Regions from separate parts of the Enterobacter chuandaensis genome, predicted to be linked through region 3. Evidence: predicted binding sites of a transcription regulator. Region 3 holds the regulator's gene; each other region holds the start of a gene.
What was found. The regulator PurR, encoded in region 3, represses purine synthesis genes. The targets are predictions, from matches to a motif close to CANGCAAACGTTTGCNTG.
Positions count from the first base shown of each region.

Region 1: pyrD (quinone-dependent dihydroorotate dehydrogenase) is a predicted target of PurR. The motif match lies at 3,400-3,417, and genes of this name have one in related genera.
Region 2: gltS (sodium/glutamate symporter) is a predicted target of PurR. The motif match lies at 1,712-1,729, and genes of this name have one in related genera.

Region 1 is NZ_CP097173.1:1,684,448-1,689,508, forward strand. Features, by position in the region: gene ssuC (aliphatic sulfonate ABC transporter permease SsuC) at 1-581, opposite strand, end outside; gene ssuD (FMNH2-dependent alkanesulfonate monooxygenase) at 591-1,736, opposite strand; gene MX657_RS08055 (sulfonate ABC transporter substrate-binding protein) at 1,733-2,695, opposite strand; gene ssuE (NADPH-dependent FMN reductase) at 2,688-3,263, opposite strand; gene pyrD (quinone-dependent dihydroorotate dehydrogenase) at 3,512-4,522, shown strand; gene zapC (cell division protein ZapC) at 4,688-5,061, shown strand, end outside.
Region 2 is NZ_CP097173.1:83,006-88,066, reverse strand. Features, by position in the region: gene recG (ATP-dependent DNA helicase RecG) at 1-350, shown strand, start outside; gene gltS (sodium/glutamate symporter) at 353-1,555, opposite strand; gene xanP (xanthine/proton symporter XanP) at 1,781-3,172, shown strand; gene MX657_RS00390 (AsmA family protein) at 3,292-4,995, shown strand; gene yicI (alpha-xylosidase) at 5,056-5,061, opposite strand, start outside.
Region 3 is NZ_CP097173.1:2,085,136-2,090,196, forward strand. Features, by position in the region: gene punC (purine nucleoside transporter PunC) at 1-397, opposite strand, end outside; gene punR (DNA-binding transcriptional activator PunR) at 512-1,423, shown strand; gene purR (HTH-type transcriptional repressor PurR) at 1,441-2,466, opposite strand; gene MX657_RS10205 (YnhF family membrane protein) at 2,764-2,853, shown strand; gene MX657_RS10210 (MFS transporter) at 3,016-4,182, shown strand; gene sodB (superoxide dismutase [Fe]) at 4,220-4,801, opposite strand; gene MX657_RS10220 (C40 family peptidase) at 4,924-5,061, opposite strand, start outside.

The DNA.
Region 1 (5,061 bases), 400 kb from region 3:
AGCCACATCAGGCCGAGCGCAAAGCGCACCCCAACCATAATGGAGGGCAGGGCGCCCGGCAGAATCACGTGTGTGAAGAGAGAAAAGCCGGACAAGCCGTAGCTCCGCGCCATCTCCACCAGACCGCGATCGATATTGCGGATGCCGTGCCAGGTATTGATGTAGATCGGGAACAGCGTGCCCAGCGCCACGAGAAAGATCTTGGCGCTCTCGTCAATCCCAAACCAGAGGATAACCAGCGGGATCAGCGCCAGATGCGGCACGTTGCGCAACATCTGAATGGAGGTATCCAGCAGCCGCTCGCCCCAGCGGGAAAGGCCGCTGATCAGACCCAGCACCAGACCGATGCTGCCGCCGATGGAAAACCCAATCACGGCGCGCCAGGAGCTGATCGCCAGATGCTGCCACAGCTCTCCGCTCACGCTCAGCGACCAGAACGCTTCAACGACGCCCTCCGGAGAGGGCAGAATGCGGCTCGACAGCCAGCCGGTGGACGACGCGAGCTGCCAGAGCGCCACAATGCCGACGGGCAAAAACCACGGAGCGGCGCGCAGCAGCCATTTTTGTGAGGTGGCAGACATGGTCACTCCTTAGCTCTGCGCGGCTTTGCGTGGAATAAACTCGTTCGCCACGGCTTCGCCCTGAAGCTGGAGCCGCTGCGGCTGCGGAATTTCCGGGATGGCGACATCCAGATGCGGGAACAGCAGTTCACCCACCTTGTAGGCCTCTTCCAGATGCGGATAGCCGGAAAGAATAAAGCTGTCGATGCCCAGGTCAGCATATTCATTGATACGCGCTGCTACGGTTGGACCGTCGCCGACCAGCGCCGTGCCCGCGCCGCCGCGCACCAGGCCGACCCCCGCCCAGAGGTTAGGGCTGATTTCAAGATTCTCGCGCTTGCCGTTGTGCAGAGAGGCCATCCGGTGCTGCCCGACAGAGTCGGTTTTGGCAAACGCCGCCTGGGCTTTTGCAATCGTCTCATCGTCCAGGTGGGATATCAGACGGTCTGCCGCCTGCCAGGCTTCCTCATTGGTTTCGCGCACAATCACGTGCAGGCGAATGCCGAAGCGCACCCTGCGGCCATGAGCGGCGGCTTTGGCGCGAACCTGAGCAATTTTCTCTTTCACCAGCTCGGGCGGCTCGCCCCAGGTCAGATAGAGATCGACCTGCTCAGCGGCCAGATCCTGAGCCACATCCGACGATCCGCCAAAATAGAGCGGAGGACGCGGCTGCTGCACCGGCGGGAAGTAGAGCTTCGCGTCGCGAACGTGAATATGTTTGCCTTCAAAGGTGACGGTTTCACCTTCCAGCAGGCGTCGCCAGACGCGGGTAAACTCGGCGGAGGCTTCATAGCGCTCGGTATGGTCGAGGAAAACGCCGTCGCCCGCCAGCTCCTGCGGATCGCTGCCCGTCACCAGGTTAAACAGGGCGCGACCGTTGGACAGTCTGTCCAGCGTAGCCGCCTGGCGCGCCGCCACGGTGGGGGAAACCACGCTTGGGCGTAACGCAACCAGGAACTTGAGGCGCTGGGTCACCGGGATCATCGACGCGGCCACCAGCCAGGCATCCTCGCACGAACGTCCGGTTGGGATCAGTACGCCGGTGAAACCGATTCGGTCCGCCGCCTGCGCAATCTGCTGAAGATAGCCGTGATCAACCGGGCGCGAGCCCTCTTCTGTGCCAAGATAGTGTCCATCACCGTGGGTGGGTAAAAACCAGAAAAGATTCAGACTCATGATTTAGCTCCTTCTTTGCCTGCGGGCTGCCAGATGCGTTCGCGAATATTGACCTGTTTTGGTACCAGGTGGTTTTGATAGAAAAGGTCCGCGGTTTGTTGCTGAAGCGCGGCGACGTGCGCATCGACAGGCGCAATGGTGGTGGGCGGACGATGACTTAGGTAGCTCGCGATCACCGGTTCAGGTAAGCCCATGGTTTTTGCCAGCAGGGTAATGCTCGCCTGACGCTGGCTCTGTGTCAGGGCATCGGCCTGCGTAAAGGTATCCAGTACGCCCTGAATAAACGCGCCGTTCTTTTCTGCGTAAGGGCGTGAGGCGAGATAGAACGAACCGGTTTGCTTCAGCGTGGTTCCGTCTTTCAGCACCCGTACGCCACCCTGCAGTAATGCGGCTGAGTAGTACGGATCCCAGATGGCCCAGGCATCAACGTTCTTCTGCTGGAACGCAGCGCGTGCGTCGGCAGGCGTCAGGTAAACGGGCTGAATGTCGGTGAACTTGAGCCCGGCTTCCTGTAAGGCGCGCAGCAGCAGGTTGTGCGAGCTTGAGCCTTTCTGGAAAGCAACTTTACGGCCTTTAAGATCGGCAACGCTTTTGATGTCGCTGTTTTCAGGTACCAGAATTACCTCGGCTTTCGGTTTCGCGGGTTCTACGCCCACATAAACCAGGTCCGCTCCGGCAGCCTGAGCAAAGATAGGCGGAATGTCGCCCGTGCTGCCCAGATCGATACTGCCGACGTTCAGTGCTTCAAGCATCTGTGGCCCGGCGGGGAACTCCACCCAGGAGAATTTGGTGTCCGGGAAGCGTTTTTCCAGAAGCTGGTGGCTTTTTGCCAGCACCATACTGACGCTGCCTTTCTGATAGCCAATGCGTAAGCTGTCCGGTGCGGCTTCTGCAGCCTGTGCCAGCGCGGTAAACGCCATCAGGCCAGCCAGTCCGAGACGGGTTAAGGTTTTAAGCATGTGCGACTCCCTGCGGCGGATTAAAAGAAGGGACCTGGATATCCCGGCGATGCAGCGCATGCCAGAAGGTTTCCAGCGCGGCATCAAGGCGGGTTTGCAGATTCGGCGTGAAGTGCGGCTTATGCTGGTAGTCAATGATCTGTGAATCATCTGCAAAAACGCCGTGAAGGATCTCCTGTGCCTTCAGCGCGTTGAGTACCGGTTTCAGGGCATAATCCACGGCCAGTAAATGGGCCACCGTGCCGCCCGTGGCCAGCGGCAGGACCACTTTGCCGTCCAGGGCGCGCTCGGGAAGCAGATCGAGCAGCGTTTTCAGTGCACCCGAAAAAGAGGCTTTATAAACAGGTGTCGCCACGATTAAGCCGTCAGCACCTTTAAGCTGTTCCGTCAGGGTTTTGAGCGCGGGGCTGTCAAAACGGGCGTAGAGCAAATCTTCAGGTTCGAAGTTATGCAGATTCCAGTGGCACACTTCCACATCCAGAGCGTTGAGCTTGTCGCGGGCATATTCCAGCAGGGCGCTGGAACGCGAGGGGAATCGTGGACTACCGGCCAGGGTGATGACGCGCATGTTTGCTCCTTATAACCAATTGTTTGCTTTTATCTAACATTCATAACAATTTTCAGGAGTGTGACACTGCGCGGTTATTCCACTAAATGATTTATCCGCAATTAAAATGCGAAAAAGTGCATAAGAACTAGACAGGGAGGTAAACGATTGCGTTTTACGCCGATTTTTTGCCGCAGGTCAATTCCCTTTCGGAACGGGATCGCCCATAATCCCCTCCCGGTTTGCACACCGGGAATCCAGGAGAGTTCATGTACTACCCCTTCGTTCGTAAAGCCCTTTTCCAGCTCGACCCCGAGCGCGCTCATGAATTTACATTCCAGCAATTACGTCGTATTACAGGCACGCCTCTGGCCGCTCTGGTGCGTCAGAATGTGCCGGAAAAGCCTGTGCAGTGCATGGGTCTGACCTTTAAAAATCCGCTGGGTCTGGCGGCTGGCCTGGATAAGAACGGCGAATGTATTGACGCCCTGGGCGCGATGGGCTTTGGCTCCATCGAAATCGGTACCGTCACGCCGCGCCCGCAGCCGGGAAATGACAAGCCGCGCCTATTCCGCCTGGTCGAAGCCGAAGGGCTGATCAACCGCATGGGCTTTAATAACCTCGGCGTTGATCACCTGGTGGAGAACGTGAAGAAAGCCCATTTTGATGGGGTGTTAGGCATCAATATCGGTAAAAATAAAGATACGCCGGTTGAGCAGGGTAAAGATGACTATCTGATTTGTATGGAAAAAGTCTACGCCTATGCCGGTTATATCGCGGTGAATATTTCCTCACCCAATACCCCGGGCCTGCGTTCATTACAATATGGCGAAGCGCTGGACGATCTTCTGAGTGCGATTAAAAATAAGCAAAATGAGCTGCAGTCGATCCACCATAAATATGTTCCAGTCGCGGTTAAGATCGCGCCGGATCTTTCTGCCGAAGAATTGATCCAGGTTGCCGACAGTTTAGTTCGCCATAATATTGACGGTGTGATTGCGACGAATACCACGCTCGATCGTTCGCTCGTCCAGGGAATGAAAAACTGTGACGAAGCGGGTGGGTTAAGTGGGCGTCCGGTACAATTAAAAAGCACCGAAATTATTCGCGCACTGTCTGCGGAATTAAATGGTCGTTTACCGATTATTGGCGTCGGCGGCATCGACTCGGTGATTGCTGCACGCGAGAAGATGGCGGCCGGTGCATCACTGGTGCAAATCTATTCCGGCTTTATTTTTAAAGGCCCGCCTTTGATTAAAGAAATCGTTACTCATATCTAATCTTTTCTCTTAATCAGACAACCAGGGCTTTATTTCCAGCCCTGGTTGTTTTATATTCCGTCACTGTTGCTTATTTAGACATTATAGTCTTTTATTACTAGTGTTATAAACGAAGCGGCGAACAGGACATTTTTAGTACAGGACGTTTGGGGACGGGAGAGACACATGCGAATTAAACCTGACGATAACTGGCGCTGGTATTTTTGCGACGAGCACGATCGTATGATGCTCGATTTAGCCAATGGCATGTTGTTTCGTTCTCGTTTTGCCCGCCGAATGTTAACCCCGGACGCATTTGCCCCGTCGGGCTTTTGCGTTGACGATGCGGCGCTCTATTTTTCCTTTGAAGAAAAATGCCGTGACCTTGCGCTTTCTAAAGAACAGCGCGCTGAGCTGGTCCTGAATGCGCTGGTGGCGATTCGTTTCCTGAAGCCGCAAATGCCAAAAAGCTGGCATTTCCTGGCGCACGGTATGAGCTGGTCTCCGGCCACGGGCGACGCGGCCAGCGTCAATCTGAGCGATACGGCCGAAGAGGTGAG
Region 2 (5,061 bases), 2.0 Mb from region 3:
TCCATCAGCTGCGCGGGCGCGTTGGCCGCGGCGCGGTAGCGTCCCACTGCGTGCTGCTCTACAAAGCCCCGCTTTCCAAAACCGCCCAGATGCGGCTGCAGGTGCTGCGCGACAGCAACGACGGCTTTGTGATTGCGCAAAAAGACCTTGAGATACGCGGCCCGGGCGAACTGCTCGGCACGCGTCAGACGGGGAACGCGGAATTCAAAGTGGCGGATTTACTGCGCGATCAGGCCATGATCCCCGAAGTTCAGCGCCTTGCACGCCATATTCATGAACGCTACCCCGAACAGGCGGCAGCGTTAATTGAGCGCTGGATGCCGGAAACCGAACGGTATTCCAACGCCTGATCTCAGGCAAACATCGGCAGCATCAGGTACAGCTTGATCACCAGCGCGTTGACGATATCAATAAAGAACGCCCCGACCATCGGGACCACCAGAAACGCCATGTGCGATGGCCCGAACCGTTCGGTGATCGCCTGCATGTTGGCGATAGCCGTTGGGGTCGCCCCCAGACCAAACCCACAGTGACCGGCCGCCAGCACCGCCGCATCGTAGTTTTTCCCCATCATGCGCCAGGTCACGAACATGGCGTACAGCGCCATAAACAGCGCCTGCACCGCCAGAATCGCCACCATCGGCAGCGCCAGCGAGGCCAGCTCCCACAGTTTCAGGCTCATCAGCGCCATCGCCAGGAACAGCGACAGGCAGACGTTGCCGAGCACCGATACCGCACGTTCAAACACGCGGTAAAAGCCCATCAGCGCCAGACCGTTGCTCAGAATAACCCCGATAAACAGCACGCAGACAAAGGTCGGCAATTCAAAAGCCGTGCCCGCCAGCCATTGCGCAACGACCTTACCCACCGTCAGGCAGATCGCTATCATGGCAATGGTTTCAATCATCACCAGTGAGGTGATGCTGCGGCCAACGTCCGGCTTTTCGAACGCGGTCGGCACCATTTCATCGTCGGGTCTGCCGTTCGGCGTGGTGGAGTGCTTCACCAGATAACGCGCTACCGGGCCGCCAATCAGGCCGCCCAGCACCAGGCCAAAGGTGGCGCAGGCCATCGCCACTTCCGTCGCGTTTTCAAAACCGTAGCGCTCGATGAACAGCTTGCTCCACGCCGCGCCGGTCCCGTGACCGCCCGAAAGGGTAATTGACCCCGCCAGCAGCCCCATCAGCGGATCCAGCCCCAGCAGCGTTGCCATACCGATGCCAATCGCGTTTTGCATCAGCAGCAGCCCCACCACCACAATCAGAAATACGCCGAGCACCTTACCGCCCGAGCGCAGGCTCGCCAGGTTGGCGTTCAGGCCGATAGTGGCAAAGAAAGCCAGCATCAGCGGGTCTTTCAGGGACATATCAAAATCAATTTCCCAGCCCATGCTTTTTTTCAGTATCAGCAAGGCCAGCGCCACCAGCAGACCACCGGCGACAGGTTCAGGAATGGTGTACTTTTTCAGAAAGGAAACACTGTGAACCAGCTTGCGACCAAGCAGAAGAACCAGCGTTGCGGCAACAAGGGTCGACAACGTATCGAGATGAATCATAAAAGGCTCCTGTTATGCGCGTGTTCCATACACACGCGGCGTTATCCTGGGCCGGGTTGCGCTCTTCATGAGCCCCCGGCGCAAAAAGTGTAATTTTTTTTTCCGATGGGTTGTAGAAAACCTGCTCACGGCGGCAGATTTTCTTGTCTTTTTTTGTTGGCAATCGTTTGCTTTTACCAGGTGGTCAGATAAAATGCCCGCTTTTCCACCGTGGGATTGCCGCCGATGTCCGTTAACACCATAGAGTCGCCTGATGCGCAACCGATTGCGCAGAAGCAAAATAGCGAACTGATTTACCGCCTTGAAGACCGACCGCCGCTGCCGCAGACGCTTTTCGCCGCCTGCCAGCATCTTCTGGCGATGTTTGTTGCGGTGATCACCCCGGCGCTGCTGATTTGTCAGGCGCTCGGCTTACCGGCGCAGGATACGCAGCACATCATCAGCATGTCCCTCTTTGCCTCCGGCGTGGCCTCCATTATTCAAATTAAAGCGTGGGGGCCGGTGGGGTCGGGGTTACTGTCGATTCAGGGCACCAGCTTTAACTTCGTGGCGCCACTGATCATGGGCGGCACAGCCCTGAAAACAGGCGGTGCGGATGTCCCAACCATGATGGCAGCACTGTTCGGCACCCTGATGCTAGCCAGCTGCACGGAGATGGTCATCTCCCGTATTCTGCACCTGGCTCGCCGCGTCATTACTCCGCTGGTTTCTGGCGTCGTCGTTATGATTATCGGCCTGTCGCTGATTCAGGTGGGCCTCACCTCCATCGGCGGCGGCTATGCCGCAATGAGCGACCACACCTTCGGCGCGCCGAAAAACCTGCTGCTGGCGGGCGTGGTGCTGGCGATCATCATTCTGCTTAACCGCCAGCGTAACCCTTACCTGCGCGTGGCCTCGCTGGTGATCGCCATGGCGGCGGGCTATCTGCTGGCGTGGGCGCTGGGGATGCTGCCGGAGAACACCGCGCCGGCCAACAGCGCGCTGATCACCGTTCCCACACCGCTTTACTACGGTCTGGGCATTGACTGGGGCCTGCTCCTGCCGCTGATGCTGGTCTTTATGATTACTTCTCTGGAGACCATCGGTGATATCACCGCCACCTCTGACGTCTCCGAGCAGCCGGTGTCCGGCCCTCTGTACATGAAGCGCCTGAAAGGCGGCGTGCTGGCGAACGGCCTGAACTCGTTTGTCTCTGCGGTATTCAACACCTTCCCGAACTCCTGCTTCGGCCAGAACAACGGCGTGATCCAGCTGACCGGCGTGGCCAGCCGCTACGTTGGTTTCGTGGTGGCGCTGATGCTGATCGTCCTCGGCCTGTTCCCGGCGGTGAGCGGCTTTGTGCAGCACATTCCTGAGCCGGTGCTGGGCGGCGCAACGCTGGTGATGTTCGGGACTATCGCGGCCTCCGGCGTGCGTATCGTCTCCCGCGAGCCGCTGAACCGCCGCGCGATCATGATTATCGCGCTGTCGCTGGCCGTCGGTCTGGGCGTATCCCAGCAGCCGCTGATTCTGCAGTTTGCGCCTGACTGGGTGAAAAACCTGCTATCTTCCGGCATTGCCGCCGGTGGTATCACCGCTATCGTGCTTAACCTCGTTTTTCCGCCTGAGAAGAACTGATCTCCCTCACGGCAGGCCGTCAATGCCTGCCGTGACATCTAATTACACCATTCCCGCCTTGAGCATTGCGCATAAATCGTGCATAACTCCCTTATGTTCGTTTTGCGGGATGGAAGACCATGAAATTTATTGGAAAGCTACTCGTCTATCTGCTGATAGCCCTGCTTATCGTCGTGCTGGCGCTGTATATTCTGCTCCAGACCCGCTGGGGCGCGGCGCAGGTCAGCAGCTGGATTACGGTGAATACCGACTACGAACTCAGTTTCGATAAGATGAATCACCGCTTTTCGTCGCCTTCCCACCTCATTCTGGAAAATGTCACCTTTGGGCGGGACGGTAAACCCGCCACATTAGTTGCCAAAAAAGTCGATATTGGCCTGAGCAGCCGTCAGATCACCGATCCGCTGCATATGGGCACCATCACCCTGTTCGACGGTACGCTGAATCTCTCGCCTCAAACGGCGCCGCTGCCCTTCCAGGCCGATCGTCTGCAGCTGAACAACATGGCCTTTAACAGCCCGAATACCGAATGGGACTTGAGCGCGCAGAAGGTCACGGGCGGCGTCAGCCCGTGGCAGCCGGAAGCGGGCAACGTGCTGGGTAAAAACGCGCACATCCAGATGAGCGCGGGCTCGCTCACCCTGAACGGCGTACCGGCCACCAACGTGCTGATCGAAGGCCGGCTTAACGGCAAGGAAGTGGTGCTGAACACCATTGGTGCCGACATGGCCCGTGGCTCACTCACAGGCTCCGCCCTGCGCAACGCCGACGGAAGCTGGGTAATCGACACCATGCGCCTGAACGAGATCCGCCTGCAGAGCGACAAAATGTTGAAAGCATTCTTTGCACCGCTGGCCAATATTCCTTCCCTGCAAATTGGCCGTCTGGAGGTCACCGATGCCCGCCTGCAGGGCCCGGACTGGGCGGTGACCGATCTCGATTTAAGCCTGCGCAACCTGACGCTGAGCAAAGGCGACTGGCAGAGCCAGGAAGGCCGCCTGTCCATGAACGCCAGCGAGTTTATCTACGGCTCGCTGCATCTGTTTGACCCGATCCTGAATGCGGAGTTTTCCCCGCAGGGCATGGCGCTGCGCCAGTTCACCTCCCGCTGGGAGGGCGGCATGGTGCGCACGTCCGGCAACTGGCTGCGCGACGGCAAAGCGCTGGTGCTGGACGATGTTGCCATCGCCGGGCTGGAATACACCCTGCCTGAAAACTGGAAAACACTGTGGATGGAACCGCTGCCGGAATGGCTGAACAGCGTCACGCTGCAAAAATTTGGCCTGAGCCGCAACCTGGTGATCGACATCGATCCCGCTTTCCCGTGGCAGATCACCTCTCTGGACGGCTATGGTGCAAACCTGCAGCTGGTAAAAGATCGCCAGTGGGGCGTCTGGGGCGGCAGCGCAACCCTGAACGGCGCGGCGGCAACCTTTAATCGCGTGGACGTTCGCCGTCCGTCGCTGGCGCTGAATGCAAACGCCGCCACGGTGAACATTACCGACCTGAGCGCGTTTACCGAGAAAGGCATTCTGGAAGCCACGGCGACGGTTTCGCAGCTGCCACAGCGGCAGGCCACGGTGAGCCTGAACGGGCGCGGCGTGCCGCTTAACGTGCTGCAGCAGTGGGGCTGGCCTGCGCTGCCGATTACGGGCGACGGCAATATTCAGATGACCGCCAGCGGCAGCGTGCAGGCGAATGCCCCGCTTAAGCCGACGGTGAACGGCAAGCTGAACGCGGTGAATATGGATAAACAGCAGGTGCAGCAGACCATGACGGGCGGTGTGGTATCGACACCACCCTCACCCCAGCCCTCTCCCTAAAAGGGAGAGGGAGCAAACCATTCCCTCGCCCCTTTGGGGAGAGGGTTAGGGTGAGGGGAATTAAAG
Region 3 (5,061 bases):
CGAAAATACGGTTTGTGCGGTTCGCCGGGTAGTAGTCGGTGACCAGCGCCTGCCAGGTCACGGCAGCGGCACAGACGCCGACCGCCTGAACAAACCGCAGCACCAGCAGCCAGGTGGCATCGCGTACCCATAACATTCCCAGACAGCCAACGGCAAAAATAGCCAGCCCCAGCAGCAATACCGGTTTACGACCAAAGCGATCCGAGAGCGGTCCCCAGAGCAGCTGTGCGAAAGCAAAACCGGCGAGGAACAAACTCAAGCTGGCGCTGATGGCGGCAGCAGGGGTTTGCAAATCTTCCTGCATGGCGGCGAAGGCTGGCAGGTACATATCGGTGGCCAAAAAGCCCAGCACGCTTAAGCCGCCGAGCCAGACTAAAAAACCTTTCCTGGGTTGCACTGTTTTATTCTCCTGAGGAGGCAGGTATACATTGGCGCTGAGTGTAGGGAGTGCAAAGCCGCTTGTGAAACGCTAATATTTGGCGGGTGAATTCAAATTTTTTGCAGGCAGAAAATGTGGTCAGATTATTCTCTTGAAGTGGTCGATGCTGTCGCGCGTAACGGCAGCTTTAGCGCTGCGGCGCAGGAGTTGCACCGCGTCCCTTCGGCTATCAGCTATACGGTACGTCAGCTTGAAGAATGGCTGGCGGTTCCGCTGTTTGAACGGCGGCATCGTGATGTGGAATTAACGCCCGCAGGCGCGTGGTTTTTAAAGGAAGGGCGTTCTGTTATCAAAAAAATGCAGATCACCCGCGAGCAGTGTCAGCAGATCGCGAACGGCTGGCGGGGACACCTTTCCATTGCGGTGGATAACATCGTTAAGCCCGAGCGCACCCGGCAGATGATTGTCGATTTTTATCGGCATTTTTCTGACGTCGAGCTGCGGGTCTCGCAGGAGGTGTTCAACGGCGTCTGGGATGCGCTGGCGGACGGCAGGGTAGAGATGGCGATTGGCGCGACCCAGGCGATCCCCGTCGGGGGACGTTACGCCTTTCGCGATATGGGGATGCTGAGCTGGAAATGCGTGGTGGCGAGCGATCATCCCCTGGCGGCGACGGAAGGGCCGCTGAGCGACGATACGCTGCGCAGCTGGCCGTCGCTGGTGCTGGAGGATACCTCCCGTTCACTGCCGAAGCGAATTACCTGGCTGCTGGACAACCAGCGGCGGGTTGTCGCCCCTGACTGGGGATCGTCGGCGACGTGCCTCAGTGCCGGACTCTGCGTAGGCATGGTGCCCGCCCATTTTGCGCGTCCGCGAATCGACACCGGAGAGTGGGTAGAGCTAACGCTGGAGAACCCGTTCCCGGATGCGGCCTGCTGTCTCACCTGGCAACAAAATGATGTCTCGCCCGCCATGGCCTGGCTGCTGGATTATCTGGGTGACAGCGAAACGCTTAACCGGGAGTGGCTGCGGGAGCCAGACTGACTGGCTCCGCAATGAGATTAACGACGATAGTCGCGGAACGGGCCATCCGCAACGGAACGGCGTTCGATGAGGCGAGGGTGAACTTCAATGGACTGCGACTCTTCACGCTTGTTGACGATCCTGTCCAGCAGCATATTGAAGGCCGTTTCACCCAGCGAATCTTTCGGCTGGTGAATGGTGGTCAGCGCTGGCGTGAAGAAGCGCGCGTTGCGCACGTTGTCATAGCCGATCACGGAGATGTCCTGCGGGACGCGCAGGCCAAGCTCGTCGGCGGCGCAGAGTGCACCCATGGCCATGATGTCGCCCCCGCAGAAAACGGCGGTCGGGCGGTGCTGCTGGGAGACGATCTGCTGCATCGCGCGGTAGCCTGATTCCGGCTCGAAGTCACCCTGCACGATCCAGTTTTCCGGCACGGTAATCAGCGCTTCTTCCATCGCTTTCATAAAGCCGGCCAGGCGGCCCGCGCCGGTGTTGCGTTCCAGCGGACCCGGGATCACGCCAATCTCGCGGTGGCCGCGTTCGATCAGATAACGGCCCGCCATGTAACCGCCTTCGAAGGCGTTATCGATGACGGAGTCGGTGAAGTCGGCGCGCGCTTCGCCCCAGTCCATCACCACCATAGGGATATGGCGATACTCTTCCAGCATCAACAGCACGGATTCCGGGTACTCGGAGCACATTACCAGCAGGCCATCCACGCGCTTTTGCGCCATCATCGATAGATAGGCACGCTGTTTTTCAATGCTGTTCCACGCGTTGCCCAGAATCAGGGTATAGCCTTTCTGGAAGCAGTTTTTCTCTACCGCTTCAATGATCTCGGCAAAATAGGCCGCTTCGCTGCTGGTCGCCAGCAGACCAATAGACTTGGTGTGATTAACCTTGAGGCTACGCGCAACCGCACTCGGTGAGTAGTGCAGTTCTTTGATCGCTGCCCAGACGGCGTTGCGCGTCTCTTCCGCCACAAAGCGGGTTTTGTTAATTACATGTGATACGGTTGTAGTGGAAACGTTTGCGCGTTTTGCTACGTCTTTAATTGTTGCCATTAAATGTCACTCCAGACCATATCCTAAACTCCTGAAAAACTTGAAGGTAAACGTTTGCCTTCTCTCACCCTTATCGCGCAATTTTGGATTGCGGTACGCCAGGAAAACGACACGGGACGTCAGGAGGGGGTCAATGGCCGGTACGCTAATAAATTTAGCGTGGAATTTTGGCCTATCTTGATGAAAAGGGGAAGAGCTAAAGTGTTTATCAGCTTAAATCCAGGAAGATTTTTGAGCTAAACTATGCAAAAATGAGCAAGCTCACTTTTCGTGGGGGGATTAAAAGGAAAAAAATTGATGAGTTCCGATCTGAAGTTTTCGCTGTTCACCACCGTTATTGTGCTGGCTCTGATTGTCGCGGCTGGCCTGACGGCTGCGCTGCACTGATTTACGCGGGGGGAGAGCCTTCTCCCTCCCGATCGCCTGATTGTTACTTCTCTGGCAAAAATCTTTTGCCATTTTGTTAACTTCTCATTTTTTGTGATTGATGTCATGCTTTCCGCTTCTTTGTTCTGTGTCACCACATGACACGGCATCCGGAGTTGACGCATGAAAATCAATTTTCCCCTGCTGGCCCTGGCGATTGGCGCTTTTGGGATTGGCACCACTGAATTCTCCCCGATGGGGTTACTGCCTGTTATCGCCCGGGGCGTGGACGTCTCGATCCCGGCCGCCGGGATGTTAATCAGCGCCTACGCCATCGGCGTGATGGTGGGCGCGCCGCTGATGACGCTTCTGCTTTCGCACCGCGCGCGCCGCAATGCGCTGATTTTCCTGATGGCGATTTTTACCCTGGGCAACGTGCTTTCGGCCATTTCGCCGGACTACACCACCCTGATGCTGTCGCGCATTCTGACCAGCCTTAACCACGGCGCGTTCTTCGGGCTGGGGTCGGTCGTGGCCGCAAGCGTGGTGCCAAAACACAAGCAGGCAAGCGCCGTGGCGACCATGTTTATGGGGCTGACGATTGCCAACATCGGCGGCGTACCGGCGGCCACCTGGCTGGGCGAAGCGATTGGCTGGCGGATGTCCTTCCTGGCGACAGCCGGGCTGGGCGTGGTTGCGATGGTGGCGTTGTTCTTCTCTCTGCCGAAAGGCAGCGCCGGCGAACGTCCGGAAGTGCGTAAAGAGCTGGCGGTCCTGATGCGTCCGCAGGTGCTCTCCGCGCTGCTCACCACGGTGCTGGGGGCAGGGGCGATGTTTACCCTCTACACCTATATTTCACCGGTGCTGCACGATATCACCCACGCAACGCCTCTCTTCGTTACCGCGATGCTGGTGCTGATTGGCGTCGGCTTCTCGATTGGCAACTATCTCGGCGGGAAATTTGCCGACCGTTCCGTGAGCGGGACGCTGAAAGGCTTTTTAACCCTGCTGATTGTCATCATGATTGCGATTCCGTGGCTGGCGCGTAATGAATTCGGCGCGGCGATTGCGATGGTCGTCTGGGGCGCAGCTACCTTCGCCGTGGTTCCACCGCTGCAGATGCGTGTGATGCGCGTCGCCCATGAGGCGCCTGGGCTCTCGTCTTCCGTGAATATCGGGGCGTTCAATCTCGGCAATGCGTTGGGCGCTGCCGCCGGGGGAGCCGTGATTTCAGGTGGTCTGGGATACAGTTTTGTGCCGGTGATGGGGGCGATTATTGCCGCGCTCGGCCTGCTGCTGGTGATGATGTCCGGTCGTAAACAGCCAGAAGCGGTTTGCACGGCTGAATAAGCAAAAACGCAGAAGGGCGAACCCTTCTGCGTGTCTCTTACGCGGCGAAATTCTTCGCCACAAACTCCCAGTTTACCAGTGCCCAGAAGTGCTCCAGGTAGTTCGGGCGCGCGTTGCGGTAATCAATGTAGTAAGCGTGTTCCCATACGTCCACGGTCATCAGCGGCGTAGCGCTGGTGGTCAGCGGGGTGCCTGCGTTAGAGGTGGATACGATAGCCAGTTTGCCATCTGCCTCTTTGACCAGCCACGTCCAGCCAGAACCGAAGTTCTTGACGGCTGCATCGGTAAACTTCGCTTTAAACTCCGCAAAGCTGCCAAATGCAGCGTTGATGGCGGTTGCCAGTTCACCGGCAGGTTCGCCACCGGCGTTTGGTGCCAGGCAGTGCCAGTAGAAGGTGTGGTTCCACACCTGAGCGGCGTTGTTAAAGACACCACCCTCTGAACTGCGGACGATCTCTTCCAGCGTTTTGCCTTCGAAACCGGTGCCCTTGATCAGGTTGTTCAGGTTGGTGACGTACGTCTGATGATGCTTCCCGTAGTGATATTCCAGGGTTTCCGCAGAAATGTGCGGTGCCAGGGCGTCTTTTGCATACGGTAGTGCAGGTAATTCGAACGACATTGCTTCTCTCCTTATTGTATTTTGTGTTGCCAATAACCCTACAGACAACAAGGACAGGATAGCAAATTGAAAGGGTATGCAAAAGAGGAACTTACCCTGCCGCAGGTGCGGCAGGGCAGGGATCAACGAATGGTTTTTGGCGTCATGACGCGACGCGCGCCAACGTAGTGACGTACCCAGTAGTCTTCACTGAGAGAGGTGATCTGAATGTCCTGACCGCTGCGTGGAGACTGAATGAATTTCCCGTTGCCGACATAGAC